2 linked regions of the Marinobacterium aestuarii genome follow. The protein of the gene in region 2 interacts with the protein of the main gene of each other region in a pairwise test. Links are inferred from orthologs where the notes say so. Each region holds a gene or a part of one and is shown on either strand. Other genes may lie near its edges. The genes, in order: A8C75_RS16170 and kdsB.

The links.
Region 1: the proteins of kdsB (region 2) and A8C75_RS16170 interact in binary tests that used the Escherichia coli proteins (3 or more experiments, as listed by UniProt). The link is inferred for Marinobacterium aestuarii from one-to-one orthologs.

The regions. Positions count from the first base shown.
Region 1 is NZ_CP015839.1:3,687,598-3,690,783, reverse strand. Bases 108-2,975 are described here. They hold A8C75_RS16170 (TetR/AcrR family transcriptional regulator), read right to left. Parts: upstream 1,908-2,975; coding sequence 1,308-1,907; downstream 108-1,307. Other genes in these bases: A8C75_RS16165 (ABC transporter substrate-binding protein), read left to right, coding at 2,410-2,975; A8C75_RS16175 (iron-containing alcohol dehydrogenase), read right to left, coding at 108-986. Also shown: more of A8C75_RS16175, read right to left, coding at 1-107; more of A8C75_RS16165, read left to right, coding at 2,976-3,186. UniProt on the Escherichia coli protein: Involved in response to both electrophiles and reactive chlorine species (RCS). Represses the transcription of the nemRA-gloA operon by binding to the NemR box.
Region 2 is NZ_CP015839.1:1,815,819-1,819,135, reverse strand. Bases 136-3,134 are described here. They hold kdsB (3-deoxy-manno-octulosonate cytidylyltransferase), read right to left. Parts: upstream 2,018-3,134; coding sequence 1,253-2,017; downstream 136-1,252. Other genes in these bases: lpxK (tetraacyldisaccharide 4'-kinase), read right to left, coding at 2,217-3,134; A8C75_RS08130 (Trm112 family protein), read right to left, coding at 2,014-2,220; A8C75_RS08140 (DHA2 family efflux MFS transporter permease subunit), read left to right, coding at 136-1,249. In the rest of the region: more of A8C75_RS08140, read left to right, coding at 1-135; more of lpxK, read right to left, coding at 3,135-3,266; A8C75_RS08120 (ExbD/TolR family protein), read right to left, coding at 3,270-3,317. UniProt on the Escherichia coli protein: Activates KDO (a required 8-carbon sugar) for incorporation into bacterial lipopolysaccharide in Gram-negative bacteria.

The sequences.
Region 1 (3,186 bases), 1.9 Mb from region 2 along the record:
CGGGTGTGCGCAATGGCCTGGTCGATGCGGGCGTCGTCGTCACCTTCGGTGATATGCCACACCCGTTCGGCGTACTGCAGCAGCTTGCCGCGCTTGTCTTCTCGCTGCACCTGCAGCAAGGACGGCAGCACTATGGCGAGGGTGCGGGCATGGTCGATATCGTAGAGAGCTGTCAGTTCGTGGCCGATCATGTGGGTTGCCCAGTCCTGCGGCACACCGGCGCCGATCAGGCCGTTGAGTGCGAGTGTTGCCACCCACATGAGGTTGGCGCGGGTCTCATAGTCCTGCGGCGTTTCCAGTGCTCTGGGGCCAATCTCGACCAGGGTCTGCAGCAGGCCTTCGGCAAAGCGATCCTGTGCCATGCCGCCGGCAGGGTAAGTGAGGTACTGCTCGGTAATGTGCACGAAGGCATCCACGACGCCGTTGGCGATCTGGCGCGGCGGCAGGGTATAGGTCTTGGTGGGGTCCATAACCGAAAACTGCGGGAATACATGCTGGCTGCGGAACGGGAGCTTGTCCTGGGTGGCTTTACGGGTGACTACGCCGCCGTTGTTCATTTCCGAGCCGGTGGCGGGCAGGGTCAGCACTGTGCCAAAAGGCAGCGCCCGTTCGATGCGCTGGCCACCGCTTTCAAGGATGCCCCAGGGCTCGCCGTCAAAGGGCACGGCGGCGGCGACAAACTTGGTGCCATCGATCACCGAACCGCCGCCGACGGCCAGCAGGAAGTCCAGCTTTTCACGCCGTACCAGGGCGACGGCTTCCATCAGGGTCTCGTAGCTGGGGTTGGGCTCAATGCCGTTGAATTCAAACACTGTCCGCTCGCCAAGGGCCGCGGTGACTTCGTCCAGAGTGCCGTTGTGGCGGGCGCTGTTGCCGCCCAGCAGAATCAGCACGCGGGCGGACTGGGGGATCTGGCTGTCCAGCTGGGACAGGCTGTCCTGTCCAAAGATGATGCGGGTCGGGTTGTAGAAACTAAAGCTGTTCATGCTTGCTCCAATTAGACCGGTCGTCTAATGATAAGGTAAAAAATAACCGCCAGCGGTATAAGGTGGCGGTGCTCTGTATTTTTAAGGGCGTGTTTATCGCGTGTTGTCGGCCAGCAGCCTGTCGGGCTTGGCCGGTCGTAGCGAGGGAAAGTCCGTTTTGAGGCAGTTTTTGAGCTCTTTTGAGGCAAATAGTGGTTCTATTTAACACTTGGAACGCAGTGTAAAGAACCGCTTTAGCGGGGTCGAAGACCGAGGAGCCTGCGACGAGTCAAAAAGAGCACGAAAAATGACCAAAGGCGGTTTTTCCGCAGTAGATCAGTGTTAAGTCCGACAGGCTGCCAGCCCCAGGGCCGCGCGGGTTGAGTGCATGGCGGTTTTAAGGGCGCTGTCATCGCGGCGGACCTTGGTCAGCAGGGTGGCGCCCAGCCACATCTGGTACAGGGCTTCCGCCAGCTGGTTGGATGACAGGCTGCTACTGACCGAGCCATCGATGCGGCCCTCTTCAATGCAGCGTGAGAGGCGCTCGACAATACGGCTGGTACCCTTGTGCAGGGCGCAGCGCATGGCTTCGGACAGATCCGACACCTCGCCGCTGAGCTTTACCGCCAGGCACTTGCCCACCGGATCCTCGGCCAGCTGTGTTTCCATCCACAGCGACCAGTAGCCCATCAGCCGCTGGGCGGCAGGCTCACCGGTATCCGTCAGCAGGCCATCGAGGCGGGCCAGGTAATCGCTGAAGTAAGCCTCCAGCATGGCCTCGCCAAACAGTTCCTTGGATTTGAAGTAGTGATAGAACGAACCCTTGGGAACGGCGGCACAGCGCAGAATTTCACTCAGGCCGGCGGCGGTGAAGCCCTTGTGCAGGATCACGGGCCTGGCGGCATCAAGAATATGCTGTCGGACGGTGCTTTGGTCGGTCATGGCGGTGATCCTGTAGTCAGTGGGGCGAGTCTACGTGTAATTAGACCGGTCGTCTAGCGCTGTTTTCAGGCAAGGTGCAGGGCGCAGGCGGGTGCCGGCAGGCGCTATTGCTGCGCCGAATCGCCTTCTGTGGCACGGCTAATGACTGGACTCTGTGCCACACTGATTCAATGAGTCGCGCTCCTGTGTGCAGCAAGATAGAGGGTGCGTATCGCGCAGGGACGCGGGTTACCGGGAGCAGGCCTTGGGTCCGCTTAGGCCCCGGGGCAGCTGTGTTTATTCTGTTTTTAAATGATATAGTGTCTGCTCGTGACGACAGGCAGAGTGTTTGTTGTCGTCAATGAATATGTTTGTAACTTGTTGTAAATGTTTGATTTTTGTTTATTGTCTAAGCTTATAACAATAAAACCGTCAGGCGCATTGTTGCTGATTTGGAACTAATCTGGGTGTGAGATTCAGGCTGTTCAGTGACGAGTGCTAATTGATGAAACAGGAGTCCGCCATGAAGAAGTCTCTCGCAGCAGTCGCGCTTATGCTGGCTGCATCCACCGGCTTCGCCGCCGAAGATTGCGGCAAGGTCACGATCGCAGACATGAACTGGAGTTCGGCGACACTGATCGCCAATATAGACCGTTTCATACTTGAACATGGTTTTGGCTGTGCCGCAGAGCTGGTGCCCGGCGATACCATGCCCACCACTACTTCCATGATGGAGAAGAGGGAGCCGGATATAGCGCCTGAGCTCTGGACCAACTCATTCCAGGCCGCGCTGGACAAGGCCGTGGCCGAGGGTCAACTGCAGGTAGCCGGCAAGGTGCTGTCTGAAGGTGGCGAGGAAGCGCTCTGGGTGCCCAAGTACATGGTCGACAAGGACCCGAGCCTGGCCACCATTGAAGGCGTAAAAGCCAACGCCAAGCTGTTTATCCACCCGGAAGATCCGGATCGCTCGGCCCTGATAGGCTGCCCGGCGGGCTGGGGTTGCCAGCTGGTGGTGAATAACCTGTACCGCGCCCTCAAGCTGGAAGACGCCGGGTTTGAACTGATTGATCCGGGTTCGGCGGCGGGGCTGGATGGTTCCATTGCCCGTGCCTATGAGCGTGAGGAGGCCTGGCTGGGCTACTACTGGGCGCCAACGGCTATTCTCGGCAAGTACGACATGGTGAAGGTTGATTTTGGCAGTGGGGTCGACAAGGAACATTTTCTGAGCTGCACCACCAAGGAAGACTGTCTTGAGCCCAAGGTGACCATGTGGCCCGAGTCGCCGGTGTACAGTTACACC
Region 2 (3,317 bases):
CTTTACCCTGACCTCCATGCTCTGCGGCGCCGCCCAGAACCTGGATCAGATGGTACTGTTCCGCCTGCTGCAGGGGATTTTCGGCGCCGCTCTGGTGCCGCTGTCCCAGGCGGTACTGCTGGACAGCCACCCGCCCCAAAAGCACGGTTCCGCCATGGCCATGTGGGGCGTCGGCGTGATGGTTGGCCCCATACTGGGACCGACGCTTGGCGGCTACCTCACCGAATACTACAGCTGGCGCTGGGTGTTCTACATCAACCTGCCCTTTGGCATTCTGGCCTGGCTGGGCCTGCTGCTGTTTCTCGACGAAACCCCCACCGATCGCACGCGTCGCTTTGACCTGCCGGGATTTGCCTTTCTCGGCCTCACCATAGCCGCACTGCAAATGGCCCTTGATCGAGGCGAACTGCTGGGCTGGCTGAACTCGCCCGAAATCATGCTTGAGCTCTCGCTGACAGTGCTTTGCGGCTACCTGTTTGTGGTCCACAGCTGCACCGCAGCACAGCCCTTCATCAGCCCCGGTATTTTTCGTGACCGCAATTTCAGCGTCGGGCTCATCATGATCTTCGCCGTTGGCATCATCCTGCTGGCGACCATGGCGCTGCTGCCACCCTTTTTGCAGCACCTGTCGGGCTACCCGGTCATGACCACCGGACTGCTGCTAGCCCCAAGAGGCATAGGCACCATGCTTGCCATGCTGATAGCCGGGCGCCTGCAGGGCACGGACAATCGCTACAAAATTGCACTGGGACTGGTATTGATCAGCTATTCGCTGTGGGAAATGACGTTCTTTACACCGGACATCAGCCAGTGGGAACTGGTACGCACGGGTATCACCCAGGGACTGGGGCTGGGCTTTGTGTTTGTGCCGCTAAGCACCCTGGCATTTGCCACCCTGGCGCCGGCATTTCGCAACGAGGGCACAGCGCTATTCAGCCTGATGCGCAATATCGGCAGCAGCATCGGCATCGCCTGGATGGTCACCCTGCTGGCCCACAACACCCAAGCCAACCACGCCGCCTTCGCAACCTATATCACGGACTTCAGCCTGCCATTGCAGCAGGTCATCAACACCGGCGCCTGGAGCCTGGAGAGCCCGGCGGGGCTCGGCGCGCTGAACGCCACCGTAACGCGCGAGGCCCAGATACTGGCGTACCTGCAGGATTTTCAGATCATGATCTGGGTGACCCTGGCCGCCCTGCTGCTACTCCCCCTGATGCAGGCTCCGCGCCCACAAAACACTAGGTAGGAATCAGGCTCCGAGCAGGATCCGCAGGCGCTCCAGATCCTCCGGGGTATCCACACCCGCCGGCGGCAACTCGGCCGCGACCGCCACATGAATGCGGGCGCCGTTCCAGAGTGCGCGCAGCTGCTCGAGGCATTCCGTGGTCTCGACCGCTGCCGGGGGCCACTGTACGAAGTCGTTCAGCAACCGCACGCGATAGCCATAGATACCAATATGGCGCTGCCACTCGAACCCGGCCGGCATCTGCTCGCGCCCGCCAGCAGTGGCGAAGGAATCCCGCGGCCAGGGAATGGTGGCACGGCTGAAATAGAGCGCCATGCCAAAACGATCCGTCACTACCTTGACCACATTGGGATTCATCAGCCCGGCGATTTCATCCACCGGCTCCGACAGGGTCGCGATCCCCGCCTGGGGGTTAGCCGCAAGGTTGGCCGCCACCTGGTTGATGATTGCCGGTGGAATCAACGGCTCATCACCCTGCACATTGACCACTATATCGTCATCCGCCATGCCAAGGATCGCCACCACTTCCTGCAAGCGGTCGGTACCTGAGGGATGATCCGCCGAGGTCATGCACACTTCGGCGCCAAAGCCACGGGCCGCATCAGCAATACGCACATCATCGGTGGCAACCAGCACCCGCGTCGCGTCGCTCAGGCAGGCACGCTCGTAGACATGCTGAATCATCGGCTTGCCGGCAATATCGGCCAGCGGCTTGCCGGGGAAACGGGTGGAGCCGAAACGGGCCGGAATAATAACTGTGAAGCTCATGGGCGCACCTGCTTTTTCAGTGCCTCGCGCTCGGCTTCGGTCAGCTTGCGCGCTTCGGTTTCCAGCATCACCGGAATGCCGTCACGGATCGGGTACGCCAGACCGCTGGCACTGCAGAACAGCTCGTCGGTTTCCCTGTGATAGTGCAGCGACGCCTTGGACACCGGACACACCAGAATATCGAGCAGTTTCTTATCCATCATTGTCTCTCACCTGAAATAGCATCAGACACCCGCAACCCGGGCCCTGGGGAATCTTGTCTATTTAACTGCGTCGCAAGCGCAGATTCAAATAGCGTGTCCAGCCGCGCCTCCACCGGCAGATACCAGCTGTTCGCCGGTGCCAGATTACGGCACTTCACCGCATCTTTTTCCGTCATGATCAGCGCCAGATCATCGCCAAATTCAAGGTCTTCGGCACTGAAGGCATGATGATCAGCAAAACTGTGGGCAATGGGGTCAAATCCCAGCCGACGCAAACTGTCGAAGAAACGCTGCGGGTTGCCGATACCGGCCAGCGCATGCACCCGCCGCGCACCCGGCCAATTTGCAGCCTGCAGGCTGGCACTGCCATCAAGCGCCCGCAGCGCGCCCGGCATCAATTGCATCATATGGGCACCGACAGGGCGAAAGGGCCCGTCACCGTTCACCACAACAAGATCGACCGAATCCATGCGTTCTGGCGGCTCGCGCAAGGGCCCCTCCGGCAGGCAGCGCCCGCTGCCAAGGCCGCGCTCACTGTCCAGCACCAGAATTTCGACGCTGCGCCCCAGGCGATAATGCTGCAGACCGTCATCACTGATGATCAGATTACAGTCGGTCTGTTGCAGCAGATACTTCGCCGCCGCGACGCGGTCCGGGTCTATCACCAGCGCACAGCCACTGCGCTCGACGATCAGCAGCGGCTCATCCCCCACCTCGGCCGCGTTCGCGCCCGCAACCACCAGACAGGGGTACCGCGACGCTTTGGAGCCGTAGCCTCGACTCACCACACCGGGCTTGTAGCCCGCCGCCTGCGCCCACTGCAGCAGCGCCAGCACCAGCGGTGTTTTGCCGGTTCCACCTACGGAGATATTACCAACGATGATCAGCGGTACCGGCGGCTGCCAGACAAGCTCAGGATGGGACAGATACTGCGCGCGACGGCGCAGCACAAGATGACGGAACAACCACTCCAGCGGGCGCAGTACACACAGCCAGCGACTTCCCTGATACCAGCCTCGCACCCAGCCCCGCATCAAGGCACTCATTGATCAGGGCGAACCCGGTTCGCGGGTAGTGATACTCAGGTGCACGAAGCC